2 regions of the Gordonia sp. YY1 genome follow, and region 2 is predicted to be linked to the other one. Evidence: predicted binding sites of a transcription regulator. Region 2 holds the regulator's gene; the other holds the start of a gene.
What was found. Region 2 encodes LexA, which represses DNA repair genes until DNA is damaged. Its sites were predicted from a motif close to CGAACANNTGTTCG; they were not measured.
Positions count from the first base shown of each region.

Region 1: a site for LexA is predicted at 14,643-14,656, ahead of BPODLACK_RS03700 (SAV_6107 family HEPN domain-containing protein). Genes of this name have one in related genera too.

Region 1 covers NZ_WXYI01000002.1:106,898-123,111, reverse strand. Annotated here, with positions in the region: gene murC (UDP-N-acetylmuramate--L-alanine ligase) at 1-95, opposite strand, end outside; gene murG (undecaprenyldiphospho-muramoylpentapeptide beta-N-acetylglucosaminyltransferase) at 128-1,336, opposite strand; gene ftsW (putative lipid II flippase FtsW) at 1,411-3,258, opposite strand; gene murD (UDP-N-acetylmuramoyl-L-alanine--D-glutamate ligase) at 3,255-4,850, opposite strand; gene mraY (phospho-N-acetylmuramoyl-pentapeptide-transferase) at 4,843-5,940, opposite strand; gene BPODLACK_RS03735 (UDP-N-acetylmuramoyl-tripeptide--D-alanyl-D-alanine ligase) at 6,035-6,583, opposite strand; gene BPODLACK_RS03730 (UDP-N-acetylmuramoyl-L-alanyl-D-glutamate--2,6-diaminopimelate ligase) at 6,580-8,265, opposite strand; gene BPODLACK_RS03725 (peptidoglycan D,D-transpeptidase FtsI family protein) at 8,404-10,401, opposite strand; gene BPODLACK_RS03720 (hypothetical protein) at 10,505-11,362, opposite strand; gene rsmH (16S rRNA (cytosine(1402)-N(4))-methyltransferase RsmH) at 11,365-12,351, opposite strand; gene mraZ (division/cell wall cluster transcriptional repressor MraZ) at 12,594-13,034, opposite strand; gene BPODLACK_RS03705 (DUF3040 domain-containing protein) at 13,486-13,887, opposite strand; gene BPODLACK_RS03700 (SAV_6107 family HEPN domain-containing protein) at 14,065-14,529, opposite strand; gene BPODLACK_RS03695 (GNAT family N-acetyltransferase) at 14,851-15,522, shown strand; gene BPODLACK_RS03690 (phytoene desaturase family protein) at 15,569-16,214, shown strand, end outside.
Region 2 covers NZ_WXYI01000002.1:405,477-421,690, forward strand. Annotated here, with positions in the region: gene dapF (diaminopimelate epimerase) at 1-13, shown strand, start outside; gene hflX (GTPase HflX) at 65-1,519, shown strand; gene BPODLACK_RS05080 (HPr family phosphocarrier protein) at 1,541-1,801, opposite strand; gene BPODLACK_RS05085 (PTS fructose transporter subunit IIABC) at 1,873-3,948, opposite strand; gene pfkB (1-phosphofructokinase) at 4,008-4,973, opposite strand; gene BPODLACK_RS05095 (DeoR/GlpR family DNA-binding transcription regulator) at 4,970-5,740, opposite strand; gene BPODLACK_RS05100 (phosphoenolpyruvate--protein phosphotransferase) at 5,875-7,575, shown strand; gene lexA (transcriptional repressor LexA) at 7,553-8,260, opposite strand; gene BPODLACK_RS05110 (LysM peptidoglycan-binding domain-containing protein) at 8,497-9,063, shown strand; gene nrdR (transcriptional regulator NrdR) at 9,163-9,630, shown strand; gene hrpA (ATP-dependent RNA helicase HrpA) at 9,604-13,590, opposite strand; gene BPODLACK_RS05125 (aminotransferase family protein) at 13,652-14,911, shown strand; gene BPODLACK_RS05130 (alkyl hydroperoxide reductase) at 15,146-15,679, opposite strand; gene BPODLACK_RS05135 (peroxiredoxin) at 15,690-16,214, opposite strand, start outside.

The sequences.
Region 1 (16,214 bases), 300 kb from region 2:
AGCCCGGACATCCCGGCGCCGCCGATGCCGACCATGTGCACGCGGGCCAGCTGCGGCGGCAGTCCTCCGGTTCCCACGGTCGTCCCCTCGCTCATGTCGTCACCTCCCGCACCGTCCCGTCCGATTGTCACTGTTCGACGGCCGATCGGTGGGATCGAAACGCCCGGCGCGACGGCCTCCGGGCCGCACGGAACCCGCGGGCGAGTTCGAGAGCGGCGTCGGCCACGGCCGCGGCGGCATCGCGATGACCCGTACCCGCGGCGGCCGCCGACATCTTCCGCAGCCGCTCCGCGTCGTGCAGCAGTGCCGGCACCTCACGTGCCACCCACTCCGGGTTCACCGCCGAGTCCTCGATGATGAGTCCACCGCCGGCCTCGACGCCGGGTAGCGCATTGAGCCGCTGTTCGCCGTTGCCGTGCGGCAGCGGCACGTAGATCGCGGGCAGACCGGTCGCCGAGACCTCCGCGACGGTCATCGCCCCGGACCGGCACATCACCAGATCGGCTGCGGCGTAGGCGAGATCCATCCGCTTGAGATAGCCGACACCGCGGTACGGCGGCGCGCCGTCGACGATCACCGGATCGATCGAGTTCTTGGGTCCGTACGCGTGCAGGACTCCGACGCCCGCTTCACCAAGAGCCTCGGCCGCCCCCGACACCGCATCGTTGAGACGTTGCGCGCCTTGGGATCCACCGAAGACGAGCAGGGTCGGGGCGTCCTCGTCGAGGCCGAAGTAGTGCCGGGCCTTGGCACGCAGGGCCGGGCGGTCGAGTTCGGTGAGGACACCGCGGACGGGCATGCCGACGACGGTCGCATCGAGTCCCGAGCCGTCGACGGCGGCCAGGACGCGGTCGGCGAACCGGGCGCCCAACTTGTTGGCGATGCCCGCCGAGGCGTTCGCCTCGTGGATGACGATCGGGATGCGGTTGCGTCGCCGCAGGTGCATCTGCGCGGCGAGGTAGGCCGGGACCGACACGTACCCGCCGAAGCCGATGACGACGTCGGCGTCCACGTCGGCGAGCACCCTCCGGGTCGCGGCGACCGAGGACACGAGCCGGCCGGGGGTCTTGGCGAGATCCATCCCGGGCTTGCGCGGCAACGGGACCGGCGGGATCAACCGGAGGTCGTATCCCCGCTCGGGCACCAGGTCGACCTCGAGTCCGCGGTTGGTCCCGAGCGCGGTGACGCGGGCCGTGGGGTCGATACGGGTGATCGCATCGGCCACGGCGAGCGCGGGTTCGATGTGGCCGGCGGTCCCGCCGCCGGCAACGACCACCGACAACGGCCGGCCACCCGGGCCTCCCGTCGTATCAGATTGTGCTGCACCCGAATTCACCGGCGTTGTCACTCCATCTCCAGCCACTGTGCACGTCTGTCCCGCGCAGCGAGATCCGTACCGCGAACACCGGATCAGCGGCGTCCCACACGGCCGTGTGTCGGCCGATCGCGCCCGGGATCGGCGGACCGCGGCGTACGCGGCTGATGCGCGCCCGCCCGCCATCCCGGTGACGCCGAGCGACGTGCACTGCCGGCGCCGGGATACCCGCCACGGTAGTCGACGCCCGCTCGTGTCGACGGCGCAGGTCGGGTGCGGCCACCCGTGGCAGGGCGCCGCGTCGACGCACCGCGTGCGGGTGCCGGTTCGGCGGACTTCGCCCGGTTCCACGGCATCGTGAAACGACCCCGGCTCGGAGCCGGCTCGGCCGGTCGTCCGCGACGGTTCGGCGCCCCGGTTCGTCCGGTCGCCCGAGGCCGTCCCGACGCACCCGGATGTCCGGGCGTCCGGCCGCCCGACGACCGGCGCTGGTCGAGACGATCGCGCAGGGTCTCCGCTCGCGACTGCCGGTAGCCCACCGGTGTCGGGAGCCGCAGTACACGGGCCAGCCGGCCCGGTGTTCCGGCGGTGAGCGCCGCGACTGCCTCCGGCTCGTGTCGTGCGGCGTTGGCCAGGAGACCGAGCATTGCGAGCACGGTCAGGGTCGAGGTACCGCCGGCCGAGATGAGCGGCAGCTGGATACCGGTGACCGGCAGCAGGCCGATCACGTAGCCGATGTTGATGAACGCCTGCGCGAGGATCAGCACGGTGATGGTCGCCGTCATCAGGCGCAGGAACGGATCGGTGGAGCGGTGCGCGATACGGAACCCGATGTAACCCAGCAGGACGAAGAGGAACACCACCAGCAGCCCGCCGAGGAGGCCGAGTTCCTCGCCGATGATGGCGAAGATGAAGTCGTTGTGCGCGTTGGGCAGATAGTTCCACTTGGCGCTCGACTGACCGAGGCCCACACCGAACACTCCGCCGTTGGCCAGGGCATAGGTCGCCTGGCGCGCCTGGTAGCCGGCACCCTGAGGATCGTCGATGCCGCCGAGGAAGCTCATCACGCGCTGCGACCGGTATCCCTCGGCGAGGGCGAGGATCACCGCGAGGATCACACCGGACACGGCGAACGCCGAGAAGACCTTGATCGGCAGACCGGCGAACCAGAGCATCGCGCCGACGATGATCGCGATGGTGATCGTCGTCGAGAGGTTCGGCTCGAGGATGATCAGCACGCAGACCAGCATCGCGACCGGAACCAGCGGGATCAGGAGTTCCTTGATCGACGCGTTGTCACGTCGCCGCGACGCCAGCAGGTGCGCACCCCAGATACACAGCGCCACCTTGACCAGCTCCGAGGGCTGCACCGACACGCCGGAGATGACGAACCAGCGCCGCGCGCCCTGGCTGAGCGTGCCGACACCGGGAATGAGCACCAGCCCGAGCAGCAGGATCGCGATGGCCATCGACGGCGCGGCGAAGCGCCGGAGCAGTCGGACGGGGACCCGCAGCATCAGATAGAAGACGATGAGACCCAGCCCGGCGAAGATGACCTGCGTCGTGAAGAGCCCGTAGGACGATCCCTCTTGCGAGTACCCCTCGACCGACGACGCCGACAGCACCATCACCAGACCGAAGGCCGTCAGCATGAACGCCATCGTGAGGACCAGCTGATATGAGGCCAGCGGTCGGGCCAGGAGGCTCCGGACGGCGTCGATGATCAGCGCCGGCAGCGAGGCGGTGACGGAGGCGGCGGTCGAGGCCGCCGCCGAGACGTCCGCGCCCGGCCTCGACCGTGCCGACGCGCGCTCCGACGCCGTGTTCCGCGCCGCACCGGACGGGTTCTCGCCGTCGGTCACGTCGTCCGTCGCATCGTCGAGGTCGCCGTCGTCCACCGCCGCGGCGTCGACCGCGGTCTTGTCGCTGCTCACGCGACTCACCGCGAGGACGAGGAGGTGCCGGCGATGTCCCGGGCGGCGTGCGCGAACGCGTCACCGCGCCGGCCGTAACCGGCGAACATGTCCAGCGAGGCCGCGGCGGGTGCGAGGAGCACCGCGTCGGGCGTCGGGTCACTCGCTGCGGCGAGCTCCCATGCCTCGGCGACCGCCCGGTCCATCACGGCGACGGCGCTGTCTGACTCCGAGGCTTCTGCCGACGACGAGAATGGTGTCGACGAGAGGACGGGTTCGGTCTGACCCTGGCGATGCACGTTCACCGTGCCATCGTCCCCTGTGAATACTGTGACTGTTGGGACTTCTGGGGCGTGTCGCACGATCGCTTCGACGACCAGGTCACGATCCCGCCCGATGGCGACCACCCCGGCGAGCCGATCGCCGACCGCGGTGAGCATCCCGTCCATCGACGCACCCTTGAGCAGGCCGCCGGCGATCAGCACCACGCGGTCGTAGGCGGCGACCGCCGCCTGGGCGGCATGGGGGTTGGTGGCCTTCGAGTCGTCGACGAAGAGGACGCCGTCGCGGGTCGCCACGACCTCGCCGCGGTGGGCGGCCGGCCGGAAGTCGGTCAGCGCCGCCTCGACGGCGTCGCGCCCGACACCGATCGCGAGGGCGAGTGCGGAGGCGGCGAGGGCATCGGACACACCTGATGGACCGGCCGGATGCACGGCGTCGGCGGGCAGCAGGCGACCGGCACCGAAGGCACGGTCGACGAGATGGCCGTCCTCGACCCCCAGCTGACCGTCCTGCGGCGGGCCGAGAGTGAAGCCGACACGGCGTCCCGCGCCCGGCAGGCCCGACGCGACCGGGTCGTCGAGACCCACGACCGCGATGTCGCCGCGCAGCGCGCCGGCCTTGGCGATCGCGTAGGCGTCGAAGGTGCCGTGCCAGTCGAGGTGGTCCTCGGCGACGTTGAGCACCACCCCCGCGGCCGGGCGGACCGACGGCGCCCAGTGCAGCTGGAACGACGACAACTCGGCGCACAGCACGTCGACGCGGGGCGTCGCCCGCATGGCGTCGAGGACCGGCAGGCCGATGTTGCCGCATGCCGCGCCGGCGCGGCCGGAACGCTCGACGATGTCGGCGAGCATCGAGGTGGTCGTGGTCTTTCCGTTGGTGCCGGTGACGACCAGCCAGGTGCGGGGCTCGCCGAGCAGTCCCGCGGCGTCGACACGCCAGGCCAGTTCGACCTCACCCCACACCGGTATGCCGCCCGCCGCGGCCTGACCGACGAGGTCGTGCGTGGGTGCGAACCCCGGTGACACGATCACGACCGCGGCGTCAGCGGTCCACGACGGGTCCGCGAGCAGATCGGCGATCGCGACCGCCTCCGCACCCTGCGAGAGCAGATCCGCGACCCCCGCCACCGCACGCACGGCCGCTTCCCGGGCGGCGGCCTCGGCGTTCCGCGAGGCGAACCGGTCGTCGGCGAGCACGATGTGGACGTCGCGGGTCACCAGGTACCGGGCCGCGGACATGCCGGCGGTACCCGCCCCGCCGATCACCACGGTCCGGCCGGTCAGCCCCAGCGGGTCGCTGCCCGGCGTGGGGTTCTCGGCGGTGAGCGGATCAGCCATTGGTGGTCAGGAACTCTCCGTAGAACAGGGACAGTCCCAGCGCACAGGCGATGGCCGTGAGCAGCCAGAACCTGATGATCACCGTGGTCTCGGCCCATCCGCCCAGTTCGAAGTGGTGGTGGAAGGGCGCCATTCGAAAGACCCGGCGGCCGGTGGTGCGGAAGAAGGCGATCTGGATGACCACCGACATGATCTCCGCCACGAACAGCGCGCCGATGACGACCGCGAGGAGTTCGGTGCGGGTCGTGATGGACAGACCGGCGAGCATGCCGCCGAGCGCCAGCGAACCGGTGTCACCCATGAAGATCTTGGCCGGTGCGGCGTTCCACCACAGGAAGCCGAGGCACGCACCGCCGCCGGCGACCGCGATGATCGCGAGGTCGAGTGGGTCGCGGACCTGGTAGCACCCGGTCGGGATGTCGCTGGGCGGCTTGGCGCCGCCGGCGCAGGCGTTGACGAACTGGAAGAACGTCACGAGGACATAGGACCCGAGGACCATCGCCATCGAACCGGCGGCCAGGCCGTCGAGTCCGTCGGTGAAGTTCACCGCGTTGGACCAGGCGGCGACCACCAGCCAGCAGAAGATCACGAAGACCACCGAGCCGAGGCCGATGGCGTTGATGTCGCGCACATAGCTGAGGTGGGTGCTGGCCGGGGTGAGGCCGTAGTCGTTGCGGAACTGCAGCACGAGGATGCCGAACAGGATCGCGGCGATGAACTGCCCGATCGACTTGGCGGTCTTGTTCAGTCCCAGGTTGCGGTGCTTGCGGATCTTGATGATGTCGTCGAGGAAGCCGACGATGCCCAGCGCGGTCGCCAGTCCCAGCACGAGCAGACCCGACGCCGTGGGGCCGTTGCCGGCATCGGTGAACAGGCCGACCAGGTGCGAACCGAAGTAACCCGCCCACAGCGCGGCCAGGATCGCGACGCCGCCCATCGACGGTGTGCCGCGCTTGGTCTGATGGCTCTGGGGACCCTCGACCCGGATCTCCTGGCCGAATCCCTGACGGGAGAACACCTTGATGAGCACGGGGGTCAGCAGGATCGACACCGCGATCGCGATCGCACCCGCGAGAAGGATCTGGGTCACCGTGTTGCCCTCGTGTTCGCTCGTCCGTTCCGGGCCACGCTCTTCTCTCCGACTCTGTTCGATGTTCTCGGCCGGCACGCCCTGTCGCGCGCCCTCATGGTGCGGTCCCTTCGTCCGCGGGACCGCCGCTCGTCTCCTCGCGAATCTGCCATCCGCAGCTCGTACCCCAGGCGGTGATCACCGAGTCCAGGTCGGCGCTCGCGGCCGCGAGGAGGATGACATCACCGGCGGCGGGACGCCAATCCGGGTCGGTGTCGACGAGCGCCGCGGCGTCCTCGACCGATTCGACGATGCGCGCCTCGTCACCCCAGGAACCCTCCATGACGGCGCCCTGGTGCAGGGCGCGCACCGATCGGGAGTCGCCCACGCAGAGAGTCTTGTCGACGGCCAACCGGACGGCCAGACGTCCGAGGAGATCGTGTTCGACGACACGCTGATTCTCCGCGCTCCCCTCGGGGGTGGCGACCTCGGCGATGATCGCCCAGGTGCGCGGCCGATCCCCCGCGGCGTCGCCGCGGATCTCCACCGAGCTGCTGCCGCGCATCGCACCGGCGTGCTCGGCGAGCCGACGGATGAGCAGACGTGCGTCGTCGACCGTCACCGGCGTATCCCCGCGGATCACCGTGACGAACGGTCCGGTCATCGATCACCCTCCGCGGCCACCGAGCCGGCGGGTGCGCTCTGCGGGGTCGACGATTCCAGCGCTCGGGCGACGACGTCGCGGTCGTCGAACGGATGCTTCACGCCGTTGATCTCCTGCCCTGCCTCGTGTCCCTTGCCCGCGACGAGCACGATGTCGCCGGGACCCGCCCAGGCGATCGCCTCGGCGATCGCGGCCGCGCGGTCGGCGACCTCGCGTATCGGTTCGGCAGCCACCGGACGTTCGGCGGCGTCGACCGCACGCGCGCCCGCGAGAACCTCGGACCGGATGGCGGCCGGCTCCTCCGACCTCGGATTGTCGTCGGTGACGATGACGAGTTCGGCACCGCGTGCCGCGGCCTCCCCCATCAGCGGGCGCTTGCCCGCGTCGCGGTCTCCGCCGGCACCGATCACGATGGCCACGCGACCGGGTCCCTCGCCGAGCTGACCCCGCAGGGTCGCCAGGACGGCCTCGACGGCGCCGGGTTTGTGGGCGTAGTCGACCAGCGCGAGGAACGGCTGTCCACGATCGACGCGCTGCAGGCGTCCCGGGACACTCACCGACGCGACCGCGTCGAGGGCGGTGGAGATCGGCACCCCCGCGGCATGCGCCACGGCGACGGCCAGCAGGCCGTTCGCCACGTTGTAGCGGCCCGGCAGCGGGATGACGAGAACGTGGTCGCCGTCGGGTTCGGTGAAGGGGGTGTGCGAGGTGCCGTCGCCGACGAGATCCGACGGGCCGGCATGCCAGTGTGCGGGCGTCGCACCGGTCGACACCGTCACCGGCTGCAGGTGCGCCGCCTCCCCCGGCCGACGCGCGAGATCGGCCATCCGCCGACCCCACTCGTCGTCGACGCACACCACGGCGCGCACCGCATGGGTGGGCGACGACGGCACGAACAGCTGAGCCTTGGCGTCGAAGTAGGCGCGCATCGTCCCGTGGAAGTCCAGATGATCCTGCGAGAGATTGGTGAACGCCCCGATCGCGAAGTGGGCGCCGTCGACGCGTCCGAGCGACAGTGCGTGGCTGGACACCTCCATGACGACGACGTCGACGCCGTCCTCGAGCATCGCCGCCAGCAGGGCCTGCAGGGTGGGCGCCTCGGGGGTCGTCAGCGAGCTGGGCTGGGCGACGCCGTTCACGCGGGTCTCGACGGTCCCGATGAGTCCCACCGAATGACCGGCGGCGAGCAGGGCCGCCTCGACGAGATACGACGTGGTGGTCTTGCCCGACGTTCCGGTGATCCCGATCAGCTTGAGCCGCTGCGAGGGATTGCCGTACACGCGGGCGCTCACGGTGCCGAGCACGGTCCGCGGGGCCGGGTGGATGAGCACCGCGACGGCGGTCTCGGGCGGCAGGACGCGGCTGAGTTCGACCCGGCCGGCCGGGTCGGTGAGGATCGCGGTCGCACCCGCGGCGACCGCCTGGTCGGCGAAACGCGCACCGTGGGTGGCCGCTCCGGGCAGTGCCGCGAACAGGTCGCCCGGCTGCACGTCCTGGGCGCGCAGGGTCACGCCCTGCACGCTGGTGTCGCGGTCGGCGCCGCCGACGAGGTCGAGCCGGGCGCCGGTGGCCGTCGACAGGACGGTCGTCGATGTCGGTGCGACCTCACGCGGACGACCGGGGAGCTTCTTGCCCTTGCGCCTACCGGCCGACCCCTTGCCCGTGGAACCACGAGACGTCATGAGTTCGCCTCCTCGGTTCTTCCTGTCGGTGTACGTGCAGTCTGTCGGTCGGTGGTCGTGATCGGCGCAGAATTGCACTCACGATACCGACCGGGGATCGGCGATCGGGACGCGGTGCGCCGACCATGGCGGTCGTGATCAGTTGGCGGTGAGGGTCAGCCTCGGCGCCGGCGCGGAGAGCGGGACCTGGGCGCGTTGCAGCATCCACGACGCGATGGTCGAGAAGAGCGGACCGGCGGACTGTCCCCCGGAGCCGTCGGAGCTGCGCCGCGGGTTGTCGAGCATGATCCCGATGACGTAGCGGGGGGCGTCGGCCGGGGCGATCCCGGCGAACGTGATGTTGTACCGCGAGTTCGAGTAGCAGCCACAGGACGGATCGACCTGCTGGGCGGTGCCGGTCTTGCCGGAGACCTGATAACCGCTGACGGCGGCCTTGGTACCGGTACCCATCTGCACGCCCATCGGATCGTCCTGCACCACCGAACGGAACATGTCGCGAACGGTCCGCGCGGTCTGCTCGCTGACGACCCGCACCGGCTCCGGACGGGCACGCCCCTCCCGGGTACTGCCATCGCGCTCCTCGGAGACGAGGATGCGCGGCGGGACACGCAGACCGTCGTTGGCGATCGCCTGGTACATCGCGGTCATCTGCAGCAGCGTCATCGAAAGCCCCTGGCCGATGGGCAGATTCGCGAACGAACCGCCCGACCACTGACTCAGGGCGGGAACCTCTCCGGCACTCTCCGCCGGGAGTCCGACACCGGTGCGCTGGCCGAGTCCGAATCGCTTGAGCATGTCGGCGAAACGTTCCTCGCCGATCCGCTTCGCGAGCATCAGCGTGCCCACGTTCGACGACTTCCCGAAGATGCCGGTGGTCGTGTACGGCTCGACACCGTGCGGCCAGGCGTCCCGGACGGTGACACCGGACATCTGGATGCTGCCGGGCACCTGGTGGACGGTGTCCGGCCGGGTGAGGCCGTACTCGATTGCGGCCGAGGCCGCGACGAGCTTGTTGACCGAGCCGGGCTCGAACGGGGAGGTGACCGACGGGTTGCCGAGTTCGGCCTTCGGCTGATCCGACAGCGGCAGCGAGGCGTTGAACGTGCCGTCGTTGGCCATCGCCAGCACCTCGCCGGTCTCGGCGTCGAGCACCACCGCCGAGGCGGCGCGTGCACCGGATGCCTGTTTGGCCTTGATGACCTGGCTCTGGACGAACCACTGGGTGTCGGAGTCCAGGGTCAGACGAACGGTGGAACCGTTGATCGCCGGGTGCACGTTGCGCGTGCTGCCCGGGATGATCGCGCCGTCCGATCCGCGGTCATAGGTACGGGAACCGTCGCTGCCGGAGAGGATCGCGTCGAGTGAGGCCTCGAGACCGATGAGGCCGTTGCCGTCGTAGTTGACATCGCCGATGACGTTGGCCGCCAGGGAGCCTCCGGGGTAGAGCCGAATGCTCTCCGGGTCGGCGCCGACCTCCGGGAACTCCTCGGTGATGCGCTTGGCGACGTCCGGGCTGACCGCCCGCGCCAGGTACACGAAGGGCTCGTCGCCGGTCACCTTCCCGAGTAGGTCCTCTTCGCTGATCGAACCGCCGAGTGCGACCGACACGCCCTTGGCGATCTCTTTGAGCCGCTCGTCGACACCGGGCAGTTCGGCGTTCTTGCGGTGTTCCTCCTCGATCGACTTGCGAACCGCCTTGGGCAGGAACGTCAGTGACCGGGCCTCGTCCGTGTAGGCCAGCGGACGTCCGTTGCGATCGAGGATGGAACCCCGCTTGGCCGTGAGGACCTGGGTGTACTCGCGTTGCTGGGCGGCCTCGGCCGAGATGGACCCGGCCTGGACGGTGTGGACGACGATCATCTTGGCCGCCACCGCGAGGACCACGAGCAGCACGACGACACCGGCCACCCGCGTCCGGAAACCGAAGCTGTGCAGCCCCCCGCCCTTGCGCGGGCCGCCCTTGCCCGGCCCGCGGCCACGCGGGCCGCCGGCGGCGCTCGATCCCCGGCCCGGACGAAGTCCCGGGCCAGACGGCCCATGGCCCGGACGAGGTCCCGGGCCAGACGGCCCGTGGCCCGGACGACGTCCCGGGCGAGACGGCCCGTGGCCGAGTCGCTCGAAGGTCGCACGTGTCATGGTCGTCAATTGTTCACCGCTTCAAGGTCGTGACAGGGATTTGGCATCGGCGGGTTGCAGATCGATGGGAGCACTGTGACGGCCCCCACGGCCGGCGAGCACCTCACGTACGGGGCACGACATTCGGTGCCGGGACCGGTGTCGAGGGCGACGGCTGAGGTGTTGTCCCCGGGTCGGTCGGCGTCGACGGACCCTCTCCCTGACCAGGTGTCGCCGATGGATTCGGTTGGGCCGGATCGGGTTGCGTCGGGCTCGGTTGCGTCGGGCTCTGCTGCGCAGGCGGGTTGGGTGTGCCGGCGGCACCACCGCCGAGCCCGATCGAGTCGTCCACCTTGCGCGGATCGATGGTCTCGGTGGGGTCGGGCTTCGGCTCGGGGTTGAGATCGGCCATCGGCTTCCCCGATGCCGGTGCCGGCTTCCCGACTATACGGGGCCGTCGCGGATCGTCGACGATCATCCGCGCCGGATTGTCCGCCGGGATCATGCCGAGACGCGTTGCCTCCCGGGACAGTTCGGGAGCAGAGTTGCCGGATTCGTAGCTTCGCTTCAGCGCATCCCGCTGATCGATGAGCGACTGGTTCTCCGTCCGCTCGATGCCGAGCTTGTAGGAGTCCTGGGCCGACTTGGTGGACAGCCACAGGCTCAGACCGAGACCCAGGACGAGCAACGCGATCACCGGGACCACGAAAGGTGTGTGCTGCAACCGTTCCCGGAACGAGACGCCGGACATCGACAGGCCACCACGGACCGCGCGGGGCGCGCTCGTCCCGGCCGCCATACGCTTGTGACGGCGATCCAGCGCGCGCTGGGCCGCCCGCGAGCGCGTCGCCCGCTCGGATTCGATGCGCGCCCTCCGCGACCGCCGGGTGTCGCGTTCCTCCTCGGAACGTCCGGTGTCGGAACGCCTGCCGCCGGAACGTCCGGAGCCGGGACGATTGGGGGCCTCGTGCAGGATCGTCATGATCAGCCCTTCTTCTCGACTCTTTCGACCGCCCGGACTCGCACCGGTGCCGATCGCGGATTGGTGGTCAGTTCTTCGTCGTCGGGACGCTCGGCGCCGCGGGTCAGGTGGCGGAACTCCGCGGCGGTTCCCGGCAGCTCGACGGGCAGACCAGGCGGCGAGGTCGAGGTCGTGCGAGCGGCGAACTCCCGCTTGACGATTCGGTCCTCGAGCGACTGGTAGCTCATCACCGCGACGCGTCCGCCGACCGTGAGCACGGAGAGTGCCGTCGGCAACGCCTCGCGGAGGACGTCGAGCTCGTGGTTGACCTCGATGCGCAACGCCTGGAAGGTCCGCTTCGCCGGGTGACCACCCGTGCGCCGCGTCGCCGCCGGGATGGTGGCGTAGAGCAGTTCGACGAGGCGTGCGCTGGTGGTGAACGGTTCCTTCTCCCGCTCGCGCAGCACCGCCGAGGCGATCTTGCCGGCGAAGCGCTCCTCCCCGTATTCGGAGAGGACCCGGGCCAATTCGCCGTGGCTGTAAGTGTTGAGCACGTCCGCTGCGGTGAGCGGGTCGTCGGGGTTCATCCGCATGTCCAGCGGGGCGTCCACCGAGTAGGCGAATCCCCGGCCGGCCTGGTCGAGTTGCATCGACGAGACACCGAGGTCGAACAGGGCGGCGTCGATGGATTCCTCACCGGCATCGGCTAGGACATCGGCGATCTCGTGGAAGGTGGCCTGGTGCAGCGAGATCCGGTCCGCGTGTGGTTCGAGCCTGCGTCGCGCGATCTCCAGGGCCGAGGCGTCGCGGTCGATGCCGACGAGGTGCACGTTCGGGAACGTGTTCAGGATGAGTTCGCTGTGTCCGCCGGCACCGAGCGTCGCATCGAGGAACACGCGTCGGTCTTCGGATTCCAGTGCCGGGGTGAGCAATTCGACGATCCGCCGGCCCATGACCGGGATGTGGCCGAACTCGCCGGAGCGGCGAGTGTCGTCACCAGTGTCATCCACGGAGGGCCCCCATCGGCGTGTCGGCCATGTCGGTCGGCAGAGTCGGCGTTTCGGTGCGAAAGGACTTGTCGGAGGAGTGTCGTGTCGCGGACGGTGGACTCTCGCCTCGTGCCGCGCCCGGATGGAGCGAGGTCCCGACCCGATCACGCACCTGGCGTTGGGGAAGTACGCCAGGGTCGGACCGGATCGGGGCCTCGTGCCACCCGAAGCCCGTGCACCGCTTCCGCCTCGTCCCCTCTCGGCTACAAGACCGCGTTCAGCGCGGCCGAGTTCGCCGCCGAGAAGTTCTCCTCGTGCTGCGACTGGTACTCGTCCCATGCGGCCGAATCCCAGATCTCGAGGTGATCGAAGCTGCCGAACACCACGCATTCCTTGGACAGTCCCGCGTAGACGCGATGGTCGGAGGACAGGCTGATCCTGCCCTGGCCGTCCGGTCGCTGTTCTTCCGAACCGGCGAAGAACGTCCGCTGAAACGCACGCAGGTCAGGGTCGTTGCGTGACGCCTCGACGATCCTCGCCGCGATCGCGTCGAACTCTTCGGTCCGGTACACCGACAAGCTGTGGTCTTGGCCTTTGGTGACCACTACCCCTCCTGCCAGTGCGTCGCGGAACTTGGCGGGCAACGTGAGTCGCCCCTTGTCGTCCAATTTCGGCGTGTAGGTGCCGACAAATCGCACGGACATGTCGACACCTCCTGCCCCTGGGTTCCACGCTCCGGATCGCCTCACCCAGTGATGCCACAGTACCCCACTTTCCTCCACTTTCCACCCCAGAGGCCCACACCAGCGCCCACGATCAGCAAATTCGCAGTTCAGGCACGCTAAATATTTGGAGCTACCTGCGTGTCCACGGCGATCCCCGTCCGCTGGACGTCGGTCAGGCGTGTGACAGACGCGTTGGATGAGGCGCCAGATACCCGTGCGACCTGCGTCTCCGCGCCGGTGGGGCAAGGTGGGGTGCCCGGGTGGGGGAAAGTGGGGCCTCCCTGTGGGGGAAGGTGGGGAACCCCGGTTGGAGGAAGGGCCGGGAGTGGGTCACGGCGGGGAGAGCCGAGGGGAGGACAGACAAAAGAGCCGCGCACCCCGTGGGGTGCGCGGCTCTTCTACGAGTTGTTCCCGTCAGGCCGGCGGAAACCTACTCCTGCTCGAACCGACGGTTGAATCGTTCTTCCATCCGCTCCGACAGCTTGCGCTTGGAGCCCGATGACCCGGACTGTTTCTTGCCTCCCCCGCGTGGCGAGGACGTCGCGGAGTCGCCGAGGTCGTCACCCCAGAGGGCGAAGAGTCCGGCACCGAACATCACCAGGAAACCCAGGAGGCTGACGATCGGAAATCCTCCGATGTCGATCTTGACGATGAGACCGCCGACGAGCATCACGAGGCCGACGACGAAGATCGCCACCGCCTGTAGGCGACGACGGCCACTCGACTTGCCCAGCCGACGACGCTTGACACTGGACGCAAACTTGGGGTCTTCCGCGTACAGAGCGCTCTCGATCTGTTCGAGCATGCGTTGCTCGTGCTCCGAAAGTGGCACCGACCCTCCTTCTCCCTGATCCGCGACGCCGACGACGGTCAACCACGACCAGTGAGGCGTCTGCGCCTTATTCTCCCATGATACGAGGTGAAATCTGCCGCGACCACCATTACTCGCTGTTGCAGCGCCGGATGCACATACCGGTACGACAACGGAACGCCGAAAGTGTGTCCGGCCTCACGCTGTTCGCCCGATTTGGGGGTCCTCTGTCCCGAATTTGCCTTGCTCGTAAGCGATGACCAGGGTTTCGACCCGACGAAGGAAGTCGAGGACGAGGAGTCGCATGCCGGCGACACTGTCGGGGTCGAGCGTTCGGATGATCCCCGACTCGATCTTCATCCGCACGGGCGACAGCGCGGCGAAGCGCGCCGCCAGCGGCGCGAGTTCAGGGGCGACCACACCTATCCGGGTCCAGGCGTTCGACGTCTTACGGCGAGCGGGACCGATCGGTTCACCGATCGCGAGCGCGGCTCCGGCGGCACGGAGCGCGGCAAGATAGAACTGACGAAATCGCTCGGCGTTGTCCTCGACCCCGTCGGCGTTGTCGAGTAGGAGATGTGCGCGCTGGAGGAGGTCGCGCGCGCGGCCGACCATCACCGGGTCGACGGGGGCGGACCGGCGGGATGTGGGCCGACCGGGCATGGCATCCTCCTCACTCGCGGACGACGGTGGCCGGTGGCAGACGCTTCCCTCGTCCGCCACCGGACCGTCATGTCGTCGGGATGAACGCGAACAGCTTGCGGAGGCACATTCATCGAACACCCGTTCGACACGTTCAATATAGCTAGCGGCACGCGTCTCTTCAAGGCGTGGGTCCGCGACCCGCACCCTTCTACAACACCGCGTCCCGCGACCCGATTCCGCCGAGTCCGCCGCACCGAGAGGACAGTCACACCAGATGGTCGGAGAACGCTTGGCCGGGTCGGTGCGGGCCCGCACGGCGAGCCGGAAGACGACCCGCCGGTGACCGTCCGCCTGGTGAACCTCAGTGGTCAGGACTCCCGCGTGTGGCTGGAGCCCGCGCTCGACGTCTACGTGACCGCGATGGGATATCCCCGTGGGACCGAGGTGCACCGAGCCGCCCTCTGGCGCGAGCACATCGCCCGGCCGGGCTGGCGCGCGATCGGCGCGATCGCCTCGCTGCCCCCGCACGAGGCGCAGGCGATGTCGACCGCCCGGCGTCGGGTCGGAACGCCCGTCGGCTCAGGTCCCGACGACGTTCTCGTGGGCATCGCCTACGGGTACACGGGGGCGACCGGCCAGTGGTGGAATCAGCAACTCCGGCTCGGGCTGCGGCAGACCGGGCGCTCGCCCGCGGAGATCGAGATGATCGCCCGCGACTACTTCGAGCTGACCGAACTGCACGTACACCCGACCGCACAGGGACGCGGCATCGGCCAGTTGCTGCTCGCACGCCTACTCGCCGACCGGCCCGAACGCCACGTCCTGCTGTCGACCCCGGAGATCCCGGCCGAGCAGAACCGCGCGTGGTCGCTGTACCGGCGGATGGGGTTCTCCGACGTGCTCCGGCATTTCACGTTCACCGGCGACCCGCGGCCGTTCGCATTCCTGGGCCGTCCGCTCCCCCTGGAACTCCAACCGCCGTCGGCTGGTCCAGCACGACCCGCAGGATAAAGGACATGGCACACCCGGAAACGATCGCGCACGGCACAGGGCCCGCATGAGCGGGCACGGCGAGCGGCGCGACGCGGTGATCGTCGGCGCCGGTCACAACGGCCTGATCGCCGCGGCGTATCTCGCGCAGGCCGGACGGGACGTCGAGGTGCTCGAACGCGACGAGATCCCCGGCGGCGCCGTGTCGACCGTCGAGCGCTTCCCCGGTCATCGGATCGATCGCGGTTCCTCGGCGCACCTGATGATCCGGCACTCCCCCGTCCTCGACGACCTCGACCTCGCCGCGCACGGACTGCGCTACGTCGACTGCGACCCCTGGGCTTTCGTCCCGGCGACCGCGACCGCACCGGCGATCGTCTTCCGCACCGACCTGGAGGCCACCTGCGCCTCCATCGAACGGGCCTGTGGCGCGAAGGATGCCGCGGCGTACCGACAGTTCGTCGAGACGTGGACGCCGCGGTCGGCGGCCGTCATGGACGCGTTCTACCGGCCGGCGACCATGCGGCAGTTCGGCCGGGCGTTCAGAGGTCTCGGTTCGACCGCCAGCACCGAACGCACCGGCCTCATCGGACGCCGCAGCGGCGCGATGATGAACCTGACCGCCGAGCTCATGGCCTCGGGCGACTCACTCCTCGACCGCTATTTCGACTCCGAACAGCTCAAGGCGGGACTCGCCTGGTTCGGCGCCCAGT
Region 2 (16,214 bases):
TTGGGACCGCTGAGCCGATAATCACGTGCTGAGCAGGGGTCGGGCGTGAGACGATGGATCCCGTATGACCGAATCATCAGCACAGATCCTTTCCTCAGCGGACCTCGACGATCGCACCGGTGACATCCGGGACGACGATCCGACGGTCGGCGAACTCCAACTCTCCGAGCGCGCGTCACTGCAGCGCGTCGCCGGACTCTCCACCGAACTCACCGACGTCACCGAGGTCGAGTACCGGCAGCTCCGTCTCGAGAGGGTGGTCCTCGTCGGTGTCTGGACCGAGGGCAGCGCCGCCTCGGCCAAGGCCAACATGACCGAACTCGCGGCCCTGGCCGAGACCGCCGGCTCGCAGGTCCTCGACGCGGTGATCCAGCGTCGTTCCAAACCGGACTCGGCCACCTACATCGGCAGCGGCAAGGCCGACGAACTCCGCGAGATCGTCCTCTCGACCGGCGCCGACACCGTCATCTGCGACGGTGAGCTCACCCCGGCGCAGCTCACCGCGCTGGAGAAGGTCGTCAAGGTCAAGGTCATCGACCGCACCGCGCTGATCCTCGACATCTTCGCCCAGCACGCCACATCCCGGGAGGGCAAGGCGCAGGTCTCGCTCGCGCAGATGGAGTACATGCTCCCGCGCCTGCGTGGTTGGGGTGAGTCGATGTCCCGCCAGGCCGGCGGCCGTGCCGGCAGCAACGGCGGCGTGGGCCTGCGTGGTCCCGGTGAGACCAAGATCGAGACCGACCGTCGCCGCATCCGTGAGCGGATGGCCAAGCTGCGGCGCGAGATCCGCGACATGAAGAAGGCGCGCACCACCAAGCGTGCGGCGCGCCATCGTTCGTCGATCCCGTCGATCACGGTCGCCGGCTACACCAACGCCGGCAAGTCGAGTCTCGTCAACGCCATGACCGGCGCCGGTGTCCTCGTCCAGGACGCGCTGTTCGCGACGCTCGACCCGACAACCCGGCGCGCCACCCTCGACGACGGCCGGGCCGTGGTCTTCACCGACACCGTCGGTTTCGTCCGCCACCTGCCGACCCAACTCGTCGAGGCGTTCCGGTCGACGCTCGAAGAGGTCGTCGACGCCGATCTCCTCCTGCATGTGGTCGACGGATCGGATCCGTTCCCGATGGAACAGATCTCGGCCGTCCGTCAGGTCATCGGCGAGATCGTCGCCGAGGAGAAGGTCGAGGCGCCACCGGAACTGTTGGTCATCAACAAGATCGACGCGATCGACGGCAACCGGCTCACCGAGCTGCGCGGTGCGGTGGGTGTCGACGCGGTCTTCGTCTCGGCACGCACAGGTGAAGGACTGCCCGAACTGTTCGACCGGGTCCGCGAGTTCGTGGGCCGCGAGGACGTCGAACTCACCATCGAGGTGCCGTTCTCGCGCGGCGACATCGTCTCGCGGATCCACAGCGAGGGCGAGGTCCTCGACTCCGAGCACACCGAGTCGGGCACCACCATGAAGGTCCGCGTCCCGGCCGCTTTCGCGGGCGAGATCGCGGACCTCACGGTGTAGACCTGCTCAGCCGGCGTCCGTTCAGTCGGCATCCAGATCGGTCTCGACGAGGGTGACGATCTTGTCGAGCGCTGCCTGATCCTCGGCGGTGACCACGACCTTGGCGCCCTTCTCGGCGCCGAGGGTCATGATCATCAGTGCCGAACCGGCGTCGACCGGGTCGCCGCCCTCGAGTTCGAGGGTCACGGTGCTGCCGGAGTCGGCGACGGCCTCGGCGATGATCGTGGCCGGCCGGGCGTGCAGGCCGACGGCCGATCCGACGGTGGCGGTGGTGCTGGGCATGGTGCCTCCTGTGTTGCTGGGGTATTCGGTTGTCGTGCTGGATGAAACGTCGGGTATGAGTGGGTCTGGGATCAGGCTGCCACGGCCTCGAGGTCGGCCGCTGCCACCTCCCTGGTCCTGCCGAATTGCTTCGCCGCGGTCACCGCGACCGCGCTGAGCACGGTGCCGGCGACGAGGGCCACGAGGAACAGCACCCAGTTGTTCATGGCGAAGAAGACGAAGATGCCGCCGTGTGGGGCGCGGAGCTCCACACCGAACGCCATGATGAGCGCACCGGACAGTGCGCCGCCGGCCATCATCGACGGGATGACGCGGAACGGGTCGACCGCGGCGAACGGGATGGCACCCTCGGAGATGAACGATGCGCCGAGAAGCCAGGCGGCCTTGCCGTTCTCGCGTTCGGGTTCGGTGAACAGCCCGGGACGCAGCACCGTGGCGAGGGCCAGGGCGAGCGGCGGGACCATGCCGGCGCACATCACCGCGGCCATGATCTGGAACTGTGCGGGACCGGCGGTCGCCGCGTCGGCGATACCGGCGGTTGCGAACAGGTAGGCGGTCTTGTTGACCGGACCGCCGAGGTCGAAGCACATCATCAGGCCCAGCACGATGCCGAGGACGACGGCCGATCCGCCGGACATGCTCTCCAGTCCGGAGTTCATCTGCTCGGTCAGCCAGGCGAGCGGCTTGCCGAGCACCATGTAGAGCAGTCCGCCGACGATCATGCTGCCGAACAGTGGGATGACGACCACCGGCATCAGTCCGCGAGCCCACTGCGGGACCGGGAGCCGCGAGATCCACAGACACGCGGCGCCGGCGATGAGACCGCCGATGAGTGCGCCGATGAAGCTGGCGCCGACGGAGAGGGACACGATGCCCGCGACGAAACCGGGGGCGATGCCGGGGCGGTCGGCGATGGCGAAGGAGATGTAACCGGCGAGGACCGGGACGGCGAGTCCCATCACCCCCGATCCGATCGCGAAACTCACCGCGCCGAGGTACTGCAGGAGCCCGCCGGACGGCAGATCCCAGACGCTGTTGTTGAGCGCGATGTAGACGGCGTCGTTCAGGGACCCGGCGCTGTCGAGGGTGCTGTTGGCGATCTCGTACCCGGCGAGCAGGAAGCCGAGCGCGATGAGCAGGCCGCCCGCCGCGACGAACGGGATCATGTAGCTGACACCGGTCATGAGTGCCTGACGAGTGCGCGCACCGAGTCCGACACCCGACGACGCGCCGGTCTCGGCGCCCTCGGTGCCGCCGTCGTCGGTCACCCGCGCCGCGTCCGGGTTCCGTCCGGCCGCAACGGCTTCGGCGATCATCGCATCGGGTTCGTTGATGGCTCGTTTGACGCCCGAGGCGATCACCGGCTTGCCGTGGAAGCGACCCTTGCCCTTCACCCCGATGTCGGTGGCGAAGATGACGGCGTCCGCGTTCGCGATGACCTCGGGGTCGAACGGCGTGGTGGCCGACGAGCCCTGGGTCTCCACCGCGAAGTCGACATCGGCACGGTCCGCGGCGTACCTGAGCGCGTCCGCGGCCATGTAGGTGTGCGCTATTCCGGTGGGGCAGGCGGTGATCGCGACGATGTGCGGCCGGTTCTGCGCCGGCGTCCGGGCGGTGACCGGGGTGTCCGTGGCCGGCGCCATCGGCGCTGCCGGGGAAGTGGTTGCGGTCGTGGTCTCGGTCTTCTTGGCGTCGGGATCGATGGCCTCGGTGACCAGTTCGATGATGCGTTCGTCGTTCTCGGCGGCGCGGAGGGACGCGACGAAGTCGGGGCGGACCAGCGAACGCGCCAGGGAGCTCAGCACTTTCATGTGCGCCGCCGCACCGCCCTCGGGGGCGGCGATGAGGAAGACGAGGTCGGCCGGCCCGTCGGGTGCCCCGAAGTCGACCTGGCGCGACAGTCGCGCCATGGCAAGGCTCGCCGTCGTCACCGATGCGGTGCGCGCGTGAGGGATGGCGATGCCGCCGGGGAGCCCGGTGGCCGACTTGGCTTCCCGCTCGAGTGCCGCGCGGGCCAGATCGGCGGGGTCGGTGGTCCGTCCGGCAGCGGCCAGGGCGTCGGCGAGGGTGGTGATGACGGCGGCGGGGTCTGCACCGGCGTCGACGTCGAGACTCACCGTCTGGGCGGTGATGATCTGCTCGGTCATGGGATGTCCTTCGGCATGGAGAGGGGCGGAGTGGTCGGGTGCCCGGTGGGGGATTCGGTTCAGTTCATCGGGGCGGCCCCGGAGAGTTCCGTGACCGTGACCCCGGACAGGTCGAGGTGGTGGGGGGTGGGGGAGGAGGTGCCCGCCAGTGCGGCGGCGGCCGAACCGTAGGCGACGGCGGACCGCAGACAGTCGGGAGCCGACGCGCCACGCGTCTGCGCGACGAGGAATCCGGCGAGGGAGGAATCACCCGCGCCGACGGTGCTGCGCGGAACGGTGGGTGGCGGCGTCGCGCACCAGACGCCCGCCGCGGTGGCGAGGACCGCGCCCCGTGCCCCGAGCGTGGCCAGCACGGCGCCGCCGATCTGCTCGACGAGCGCCGTGGACGCGGCGACGATGGGACGGAGGTCGTTGCGGGAGAGCGATTCCCGCAACTCTGCCGGATCGGTGCCGGTGAGTTCGGCGAGTTCGTCCTCGTTCGGCTTGATCAGGTCGACTCGTCCGGCGGCGGCCGCACGCAGCGGTGCTCCCGAGGTGTCCACCGCCACGCGGCAACCGGCGGTGACCAGGGCGTCGGCGACGGTCCGATACCAGTCCTCCGGTACGCCGGGCGGCAGTGATCCGCACAGCGTGACCCAGTCCGCGCCGTCCGCGTAGGTGCGGATCAGTGCGCTCAGCGCGGCCAGTTGAGCCGCCGTCAGGCTGACGCCCGGGGCATTGATCTTGGTGGTGGTGCCGTCGGCTTCGGCAATGGTCACGTTCGAGCGCACCTCGCCGTCCACGGGGACCGCGTCGTAGGGGAGTCCGAGCTCGTCGAGGGCGGCGAGCAGCGGGTCGCCCGCACGCGCCGGGAGCAGTGCCCGGGTCGGTAGTCCGGCGGCGGCGACGGTGCGGGCCACGTTGACGCCCTTGCCGCCCGGTTGGGCGCGGACCACACCGGCTCGCTGGACCTCGCCGCGCCGGAGCGGGGTGTCGAGTTCGAGGGTGCGGTCGACGCTGGGATTGGCTGTGACGGTGAGGATCATGCGATCACGACCTCGACGCCGCGGGCGGACAGGGCGGCCGAGAACCTCGGATCGATACCGGAGTCGGTGATCAGGACGTCGATGTCGTCGATGCCGGCGAATCCCGACAGCTCCTCGCGCTCCATCTTCGAACTGTCGGCGAGGACGACGACGCGTCGGGCCGCGGCAACCATCGCCGCCTTCACCGCCGCCTCGTCGGGGTCGGGCGTCGACAGACCGTGCGCTTCGCTGAGGCCGTTGGTGCCGATGAATGCGGTCGTCACGCGCAGCCGTCCCAGTGCGGCGACCGTCTCGGCGCCCACCGTGGCCTGGGTGAGTCCGCGGACGCGACCGCCCAGGGCGTGCAGACCGTCCGCATGGCGGCCGGCGAGCAACCCGGCGATCGGCAGGCTGTTGGTGATCAGCGTCAGATCGCGGTCCCGCGGCATGACCTCCGCGGCACGGAACGTGGTGGTGCCGGCGTCGAAGAGCACCGATCCGCCGTCGGGCGGCAGGAAACGGAGGGCGGCGCGGCCGATGGCGGCCTTCTCCTCGATCTGTTCGGTCTCCCGTTCGGCGATGCCGAGTTCACCGATCACCCGCATCACCTCGGGGCGGACGGCACCGCCGTGGACGCGCTGCAGGTGCCCGCCGCGTTCGAGAACGGCCAGGTCGCGCCGAACCGTCTCGCTGGTCACGTCGAACTTCGCGGCGAGCTCGGCGACCGAGGCGCGCCCTGCGACGCGAACCTCCTCGGCGATGGCCTGCTGTCTCTCCTCGGCGTACACACCGGCTCCGTTCTGATCGTTCCTGCTCACTCGGCCACCGCGAAATGTGGGAATATGTGGCTTTGAATGTTGTAGTAACTGTGTTTACGCCTTTTTATGTTGACAAGTCAAGCCAAATTTGTAACCGTGGTCACATGACGCAGATTCTGACGGGGACGCCGGTCGTCGGTGGTGTGGCTCATGGACCCGCACTGTGGCCGGGACGCCGTCCCGACCACAGTGCGGAGGCGCTCGGCGCCGGTGTCGAGATCTCCGAGGACCAGCGCCCGGAGGAGGTCGCACGATTCACTGCGGCGGCAGGCGTCGTCGCCGCGCGACTCCGTGAGCGCGCGTCGCAGAACACCGGCGTCGCCGCGGAAGTACTCGCCGCCACCGCCGGACTCGCGGAAGACCGCGGCTGGATCGGTGCGGCGTCGGCCCTGATCGCCAGGGGTACGCCGGCACCGTCGGCCGCCGTTGCCGCCACCGAACAGTTCGCCGCGGTGTTCACCAAGCTGGGCGGCCTGATGGCCGAGCGGGTCACGGACCTCAACGACGTCCGCGACCGCGTGCTCGCCGAGCTCCTGGGACTGCCCGAACCCGGGTTGTCCACGCCGGAGGTGCCCTCGATCCTGCTGGCCGACGACCTCGCACCCGCCGACACGGCCGGCCTCGACCCCACCACCACGATTGCCCTCGTGACGCGACTGGGTGGGCCCACCAGCCACACCGCGATCATCGCCCGTCAGCTCGGCATCCCGTGCGTCGTCGCGGTGTCCGGACTCGTCGGGATCGATGCGGGTACGGCGATCCTCGTCGACGGCACCACGGGTGAGATCGCCGTCGACCCCGATGACACCGCCGCGCGAGCCCGAGTCGAGGAGTATCGGCGTCACGCCGCTCGCGTCGCCGGATGGTCGGGTCCGGGTCGCACCGGCGACGGGGTGGAGGTGGCGATCCTGGCCAACGTCGCCGACGGGTCGTCGGCCCGCGCAGCAACCGATCACCCGGTGGAGGGTGTCGGACTGTTCCGTACCGAATTGGCCTTCCTCGAGCGCGCCGAGGAGCCTTCGGTCGACGAGCAGGCGGGCATCTATCGCGAGGTGCTGGACGCTTTCGACGGCCGCAAGGTGGTCATCCGCACCCTCGACGCCGGCTCGGACAAGCCGCTGCGCTTCGTGACCCATCCCGACGAGGCCAACCCGGCACTCGGTGTGCGCGGCGATCGAATCGCCTTGGCGCACCCCGAGATCCGCGCGCGCCAGCTCGACGCGATCGCCCGGGCGGCGCTGGAGGCCGACGCGCAGCCGTGGGTCATGGCCCCGATGATCGCCTCACCCGCCGAGGCGGCGACATTCGCCGCGCAGGTGCGCGAGCGTGGACTCGTCGCCGGTGTGATGATCGAGGTTCCCGCCGCGGCGATCCTGGCCCCGGCGATCCTGGCCGAGGTGGACTTCGTCTCGATCGGCACCAATGACCTCACGCAGTACACGATGGCCGCTGACCGAATGTCCGCCGAGCTCGCATCGCTGACCGATCCGTGGCAGCCGGCCGTGCTGCATCTCGTCGCAACGGTCGCCCGGGCCGGACGTGATCAGGGCAAACCGGTGGGCGTCTGCGGAGAGGCCGCGGCCGATCCGCATCTCGCCTGCGTGCTGGTCGGACTCGGGGTGACCTCGTTGTCGAGCGCTCCCGTCGCGGCGCCCGCGGTCGGCGCCCGGCTCGGCGCGGTCACCCTGGCAACCTGCGAAAACGCGGCGGCGGCCGCGCTGGCCGCCACCGATCCGGCTGCAGCTCGCGCGGCGGTCGCCGCGGTACTCGACAGTGACGAGGTCAGACTCGCCTCATCACGGTGACGACCTTGCCGAGGATGACGGCCTCGTCGCCCGGGATCGGGTCGAACAACTCGTTGTGCGGCATCAGCCAGACATGACCCTTCTGGCGTTTGAAGGTCTTGACCGTGGCCTCGCCGTCGATCATCGCGGCCACGATGTCGCCGTTGTCGGCCACGTTCTGCTGGCGGACGACGACCCAGTCGCCGTCGCAGATCGCGGCGTCGATCATCGACTCGCCGACGACCTTCAGCAGGAACAGCGATCCCTCGCCGACGAGCTCCCGGGGGAGTGGGAACACGTCCTCGACGGCTTCCTCGGCGAGGATCGGTCCGCCTGCGGCGATCCGGCCGAGCACCGGTACGAAAGTGGGTTCGGGCAGTGCTCCGCCGGTCGGCGAGGTCGGCGTCGGGGGTTCGCTCGGCGCGATGTTCACCGCCCGCGGACGGTTGGCATCACGTTTGAGAAGGCCCTTGCGTTCGAGCGTCCGCAGCTGATGGGCGACCGAGGAGGTCGAGGTGAGACCCACCTCGTCACCGATCTCGCGGATGCTCGGCGGGTAACCGCGTTCTCGCACGGATTTGCGGATCACCTCGAGAACTCCGCGCTGCCGCGGCGTCAGCGACGCCTCGGCAGCCGCCATGTCCGCCGGGGTGACGGGCTCGTCGGCGCCCCGCGCTCCGGTGCGCTTACCGCCGTCATCGCTCATGATCGGGTTCCTCTCGATTCCGAACGTGCTGGTAGATCGCTTGTCTTTCGACGAGCCTAGCCGAGAACGCCGACCGCATCAAACATTTGTTCGACGTGTCGCGAGACAATTGTCGGAGTGCCGTGCTACAAATCGAACATCAGTTCATCGAACGGATGATCGACATTCGAACAGTTCGACCGGGACGACGCGGTCCCACTCACGAACACCGTTCGACCGGATACACGGAGGGCACCATGCGCACCGCCACTCTCATCGACCCCGTCCACCTCGACCCCGCCCGGCACGACCCCGCCCGGCACGGCGGTCCCGTCCGCGGCGACGTCCTGGAGCGTCCGCGCCCGACACGTCGGGGAGACGCCCGGCGGCCCGTCGACAACCGTCCGGTGCCGGAATCGGCGGTCCGGGTCCGCCGCGTCGCGTCCACCCAGTGCGCGTCGCCGGTGGGTATGCGCGGTCGTGGACCGGTGGTCCCGGCGTGGCGTCCCGCCGAGGCGGCTCCCGCGGCCGTCATCCGCCGGCGTCGCCGCACGGCGACCGCTGTCCTCGCCGGCGTCGCGCTCGCCCTGGCCGTGTGGGTCATCGCGGTCGTCGGCCAGAACTACGCCGCGTCGGTCACGCCTGCCGCGGTCGGCACCGAGGTCGTGCACGTTCGGTCGGGTGACTCGCTGAGCACGATCGCCTCGCGGGTCGCCCCCGAGATGCCGCGTGAGGCCGTCGTCGACGAGATCATCCAGCTGAATGACCTCGCGTCGAGCGGGCTGCGCGTCGGCCAGCCGCTCCTCACCCCCCGGTACCACTGAGGCCGGGCGGTATCCTCGATGCCACAGGGACCAGCCGAGCACCGGCCCGGCATGCGGCGCGGCTGCATCAGAGCGTCCCGTGACCTGCGTGAGGATACGATGCGCTGCCCCTTCTGCAAGAACGACGACACCAAGGTCATCGACTCGCGTGTCGCTGATGAGGGGCAGGCCATCCGGCGCCGCCGCTCCTGCGTGGAGTGTGGGCGACGCTTCTCGACCGTGGAGAGTGCGGTCCTCTCGGTGGTGAAACGCAACGGCGTCACCGAACCGTTCAGTCGCGAGAAGGTGATGCGAGGTGTCCGGCGCGCATGCCAGGGGCGCCACGTCGCCGAGGACGCTCTCGCCCAGCTCGCCCAGCAGGTCGAGGACACCGTCCGCGCCAGTGGTTCGGCCGAGATCCCCAGCAATGAGGTGGGACTCGCGATCCTGAAGCCGCTGCGGGACCTCGACGAGGTCGCCTACCTGCGCTTCGCGTCGGTGTACCGGTCCTTCGACTCCCTCGAGGACTTCCAGCGCGAGATCGACGACCTCCGGGCCGCTTCAGCCGAGTCGGTCAAGAGTTCGTAGGACCCGCTTCTCCGACACCGGGAACGCGGTGCCCAGCCGTTCGGCGAACAATCCGACCCGCAGCTCCTCGACGAGCCACTGCGCCTCGTCGTTGACGTGCGCTTTCCGGTGTTCGGGTACCTGGGCCAGCCGCTGCGCCCACCGTTCGGTCACGCGGTCGATCACGGCGACTCCGGCCTGATCTCGCGCGGCGGAAGCCGGGAGTGCCGTCAACCGTGCCTCGGCGGCCGCGAGGTAGCGCGGCACGTTCTCCAGATGATGTCGCGGAGTGGCGGCCACGAATCCGTCGAAGACGAGGTTGTCGAGTTGTTCGGCGACGTCGTCGGCGGCGAGCGAACCCGCATGACGGTCGATCGCGGCGCGTACCGGCGCCACCGAGCCGAGCGACTCCACCGCGAGAGAGAAATACTCCGGAGCCGACTCGGTGATCCGTGGACGGATCTTCTCCGTCAGGGTGCGGAACGCCTCGGGTGAACGCACGGCGGACGCGGTCCCGGCGTGAAGGCCGGCGACGACGTCGCGGATCGCCCGGCGTGTGCAGTCGGCCAGCAATGTATCGAGATCCGCATAGGGACTCTGGCTCAACGCCAGCCGGCCGGCGGCGCCGAGCGAACTCGCCACGCGCCGGTGCAGTGGCGGGATCGCCAGGTCGAGGAGCGCGACGATCCCCCTCTCCGCCAGGCGATCTCGGGCCTGCTCCGACACCGCGTCGATCACGACCACCCCGCGTGTACGTCCGGCGTCGTCGGTGATCGCGTCGACGGTCGGGTACCTGGTGAGGCGCTGACCGGCGATGTCGACGGTCCGCTGCGCGGCGAGAGTGCCGATGCCGTCGTCGGTCCAGCTGCGATACAGCGTGCGTTTCACCGTCTTCGACGCCGCGGGCGTCGTCGCACGCTGAAGCTCGTCGATCGAGTCGGCACGCGCGGTGATCCGTCCGTCGTCGTCGGCGACCGCGAAATGCATCCGCAGATGGAGGGGAATCCGGTCGAGGTCGAAATCGGCGGCGGTGACCGTCATCTGGGTGATCGTGGTGAGTTCGCGGGCGAGCCCGACCGCGAGCGGTTCGCTGCGAGGCGTGAGACGGGCCAGCGCCAGGTCGGCGAACCGCTGGGCGGGGGACATCGACTTGCGCAACCTCTTGGGCAGCGATTTCACCAGTGCGGTGGCCAGTTCCGACCGCATCCCGGGCACGGACCAGTCGAAGCCCGCCGACCGGACGTGGGGCAGCAGTGCGCGCGGGATGATCACGGTGACACCGTCATCGGGTGCGCCGGGTTCGAACCGGTAGCGGAGCTCGAGTCGGGTGTCGCCCTGCTGCCACGCACCCGGATAGTCGGTCGGTGCGGCCTCGGCGGTTGCCGTGACATCCTCGGGCTTGAGGTCCAGAAGGGCAGGATCGCTGCGCCGTGCCTTCTTCCACCACGTGTCGAAGTGACGTGCGGAGGTGACCTCGGCGCCGACCCGGTTGTCGTAGAACTCGAAGAGCTGATCCTCGGTGATCACGAGTCCGCGTTCGCGCCTACGGTTCTCGACGTCGGCGGCGGCCTCGAGGAGGGCGCGGTTGCGTTCGAAGAACGGGTGCTGGGTACGCCAGTCTCCCTCGACGAGGGCATGGCGGATGAACAGCTCGCGCGAGACGACCGGGTCGATGGGACCGTAGTCGACGCGGCGACGGGCGACGAGGGTGACGCCGTAGAGGGTGACCCGCTCGTACGCCATCGCGGCGCCACGTTTCGACGACCAGTGCGGCTCGCTGTGCGTGCGTTTGACCAGATCCCCGGCCAGTTTCTCCGCCCACAACGGATCGATCCCGGCGACCGTGTGCGCGAACAGCCGGGAGGTCTCCAGGACCTCCGCGGCCATGATGAACGCCGGCGGTTTCTTGGCCAGCGGCGACGCCGGGAAGATCATGAGCGTCGTGTTCCGCGCCCCGGTGAATTCACGACCCTCGGTGTTGCGGACCGCGATGTTGCTGAGCAGACCCGACAGGATCGCGCGGTGGACGGCATCGGCGTCGACCTGCGGCAACTCCTCGCCGGCCGGACGCACGGGCCAGTCGAGATCCTTGACGATCTCGGTGAGCTGACGGTGCAGGTCCCGCCACTCCCGGATGCGCAGGAAGTGCAGGAACTCCCGCTCGCACATCCGCCGGAACCTGCTGCCGGACAACTCCTTGCGCTGTTCGTCCAGGTATCGCCACAGTTCGACGTAGGACAGGAAGTCCGACTGCGGCACGACGAATCGACGATGGGAGGCGTCGGCCGCCTCGCGATGTTCGGCCGGCCGTTCGCGCGGATCGGGCAGCGACATCGCGGACGCGATGACCAGCAGGTGGTCGAGGCAGCCGAGTTCGCGACCCGCGATCAGCATGCGGGCGATCCGCGGGTCGACCGGTATCCGCGACATCGAACGGCCGACGGGGGTGAGGCGCGGCGGGCCGCCTTCGCGGCTCACGGTGATCGCGCCGAGTTCGGTCAGCACGCCCATACCGTCGCGGATCGCGCGCTCGTCGGGCGGCTGGACGAACGGGAAATCCGCGATCTCACCGAGTTTGAGCGAGGTCATCTGCAGGATGACCGCGGCCAGGTTGGTGCGCAGGATCTCCGGGTCGGTGAACGCCGGCCGCGAGTCGAAGTCGTTCTCGCTGTAGAGCCGGATACAGACACCCGGCGCGACGCGACCGCATCGGCCGGCGCGCTGGCGGGCGCTGGCCTGCGAGACCGGTTCGATGGGAAGACGATTCACCTTGGTGCGGGTCGAGTACCGGCTGATGCGAGCGGTGCCGGTGTCGATGACGTAGCGGATGCCGGGCACCGTGACCGATGTCTCGGCGACATTGGTGGCCAGGACGATCCGTCGACCGTTCGACGGAGCGAAGACCTTCTGTTGGTCGGCGATCGACAGACGTGCGAACAGCGGGACGATCTCCGCACCGCCATCGCGGCCGGTTCCGGTGCGGCGCCGCAACGCATCCGCGGTCTCGCGGATGTCGCGCTCGGTGGGTAGGAACACCAGGATGTCGCCCCGGCCGCCGGCCCACAACTCGTCGATCGCGGCGTCGATGCCCTGGATCTGGTCGAGGTCGGCGTGCTCGCCGCCCCCGGTGTCGTCGCCGCTGTCCGGGCGTTCCTGGAGGCTCAGGGGCCGGTAACGGATCTCGACGGGGTAGGTGCGACCGGACACCTCGATGACCGGCACCGAGGCGTCGGGTGTGCTGAAATGCCGTGCGAAACGGGCGGGTTCGATGGTGGCCGAGGTGATGATCACCTTCAGGTCCGGTCGTTGCGGCAGCAGCCGGCGCAGATAGCCGAGGATGAAGTCGATGTTGAGGCTGCGCTCGTGGGCTTCGTCGATGATCAGCGTGTCGTAGCGCCGCAGCATCGGATCGGTGGCGATCTCGCGGAGCAGGATGCCGTCGGTCATCACGCGGATCAGGGTGTCGGCCCCCGAACGGTCGGTGAACCGGACCGAGTAGCCGACCGCGTCACCGAGTTCGGTGTCGGTCTCGTCGGCGATGCGTTTGGCCACCGAGCTCGCCGCGATACGACGCGGCTGGGTGTGCCCGATCGTGCCGCGGATGCCGCGCCCGAGTTCGAGGCAGATCTTCGGTAGCTGTGTTGTCTTACCCGAGCCGGTCTCGCCGGCCACCACCACGACCTGATGGTCCCGGATGGCGTCGGCGATCTCCTCACGAGCTGCCGACACGGGGAGTTCGTCCGGGAAGCGCAGCACCGGCACGCCTGCCCGGCGCCGTTCGAGGCGGTTGCGTGCCTTGGCCACGTCGGCGACGAGCTGCTCCCACTTGCGTGGGTCGGGGGTGCGGCCCAGCTTGTCGACCCGGCGGCGGAGTCGGTGAGCGTCGAGGATCCCCACCTCGTCGAGCGAGCGCAACAGCTGGGATCGGGAGATGCCGGGCTGAGGATCTCGCGGGGCTGGATCTGGGGACTCGACCGACATGATGTCTCCAGGATATGGGTCGCTGCCGGGGGTGTTCACCTCGCCCGGCATCATGGGGGCCATGGCTGATTCTTCGAGGGCACTGTCCGATACTCCTGGCGCTCTGTGGCACGGTTTCGCCGACATGGGTGCGGTGACCGCGAGTGGCCCGTTCGTCGTGACCAAGGGTGAGGGAACCCGCATCTGGGACCGCGACGGCAAGTCCTATCTCGACGCGACGGCCGGTCTCTGGTTCACCAACGTGGGCCACGGCCGCACCGAGATCGCCGACGCGGTGGCGCGTCAGCTCGGCACCATCGCGCACTATTCCAACTTCGGGGACATCGCGAGCGACGTCACGCTGCAGCTCGCCGACGAGCTGGCCGCGATCGCACCGGTGCCCGGTTCCAAGATCTTCTTCACCTCGGGCGGCAGCGACTCGATCGACACCGCGGTCAAGCTCGCCCGCCGGTACTGGGTGGAGCAGGGCAAGCCCGGCAAGCGCGTCGTCGTCAGCCGCACGAAGGCGTATCACGGCATGCACGTCGCCGGTACGTCGCTGGCGGGCATCCCCCTCAATCACGACGGCTACGGCGAGCTCATGCACGACGTGCAGAACGTCGACTGGGATGACGCGAAGAGCCTGCTCGGCCTCATCGAGCGGGTCGGTGCGGACAACATCGCCGCGTTCTTCTGCGAGCCGATCATCGGTGCCGGTGGCATCTACCTGCCGCCGGCCGGATACCTGGACGAGGTTCGCGCGATCTGCCGCGACCACGACGTCCTGTTCGTCGTCGACGAGGTCGTCACCGGCTTCGGTCGTATCGCCGGCGACTCGTGGTTCGCCTCGGCGCGCTTCGACCTGCAGCCGGACATGATCACCACTGCCAAGGGCCTCACCTCGGGCTATGTGCCGATGGGTGCGGTCTTCATCGCGCCGCGCGTCGCCGAACCGTTCTTCGCCGGCGGCGTCTGGTGGCGCCACGGCTACACCTACGGCGGTCACGCCGCCGCGGCGGCCGCCGCGCTGGCCAATCTCGAGATCATCCGCCGCGAGAACCTGCTCGCGGAGGCGACGCGGCTCGAGGGGGATCTCGCCACGGCGTTGTCCCCGCTGGCCGACCTCGATTCGGTCGCCGAGGTGCGCACCGGCCTCGGTGCGGTCACCGCGGTCCAGCTCGCCGACCCGGCATCGGCTCCGGCGGCGGTGGTGAAGCTGCGTGAGCACGGTGTCAGCACGCGCGCCGCGGGACAGGGCGCGCTGCAGATCTCGCCGGCCTTCGTGATGACGACCGACGAGGTCGGCGAACTCGCCGACCGTATGCGGGCCGCGCTGAGCTGAGCACAAGCGCCCCCTGATCCGAAAGTAGCGACCCGACCCCTCGCTCCCTGAGGTGCGAGGAGCGTAAGCGACGAGCCTCGAAGGGCTGGTGAGGATTTCGGACGCATCTCGCCAGGGCCTTCGTGGCTCGCTTCGCTCGCGCCTCAGGCAGCAGAGGGGCCGCCCGCGCGGCAGTGGATACAACAAGGCCCGGTTACCGAATCGATAACCGGGCCTTGTTGTCTGGACGCGCTATCAGGCGTTCGCGAGCACCTCGGTGGTGGCGATGGCCTGGGCCACGCCGGTCACGATCGAGGCGACCTTGAGGGCTTCGAAGATCGCCTCCCGGTCGACGCCGGCCTCGCGCAGGGTGTTCTCGTGGGCGGCGACGCAGTGCCCGCAGCCGTTGACCGAGGATACGGCGAACGACCACAGCTCGAATGCGGCCTTGTCCACGCCCGGGTTGCCGATGATGTTCATCCGCAGGCCGGGACGCAGGTCGTCGTACTTGCCGTCGAGAAAGCCGCGGCCACGGTAGAACACGTTGTTCATGCCCATGATCGACGCGGCGCCCAGGGCGGCGTTGTACGCCTCGGCCGACAGGATGTCGGCGGCCTCGTCGGCGATCTCGCTGAGCACCTTGGCGTTCTTGGTGGCGGCGGCGGTCGACAGCAGCGTGCCCCACAGCTGCTCTTCATTCAGCGCGGTGGTCCGGCTGATCGAGCCCAGGTTGAGCTTGAGGTCCTTCGCGTACTCCGGAAGGGCTTCCTTGAGGTTGTCGATACTCATCTGATCCCCTCTAGACGCCCGAGGACATGAGCTCGCCGGCGTTGATCGTCGGGTCGCCCTTCTTCCAGTTGCAGGCGCACAACTCGTCGGACTGCAGGGCGTCGAGGACACGAAGGACCTCGTCGACGTTGCGTCCCACCGAGCCCGCGGTGACCGACACGAACTGGATCTCGTTGTTCGGATCGACGATGAAGGTGGCGCGGTCGGCGACCCCGTCGGCGTTGAGAACGCCTGCAGCGGTGGCCAGTTCGCGCTTGAGGTCGCTCATCATCGGGAAGGGGAGGGTCTTCAGGTCCTCGTGCTGTGCACGCCACTGGAAGTGGACGAACTCGTTGTCGACCGAGGCGCCGAGCACCTGGGTGTCGCGATCGGCGAACTCGTCGTTCAGCTTGCCGAATGCGGCGATCTCCGTCGGGCACACGAACGTGAAGTCCTTGGGCCAGAAGAAGACGACGCGCCACTGACCGGGGTGGTCGTCGGAGGTGACGGTGGTGAAGTAGTCATCGGGCTGCTGGGCGTTGACCTTGCTGAGGTC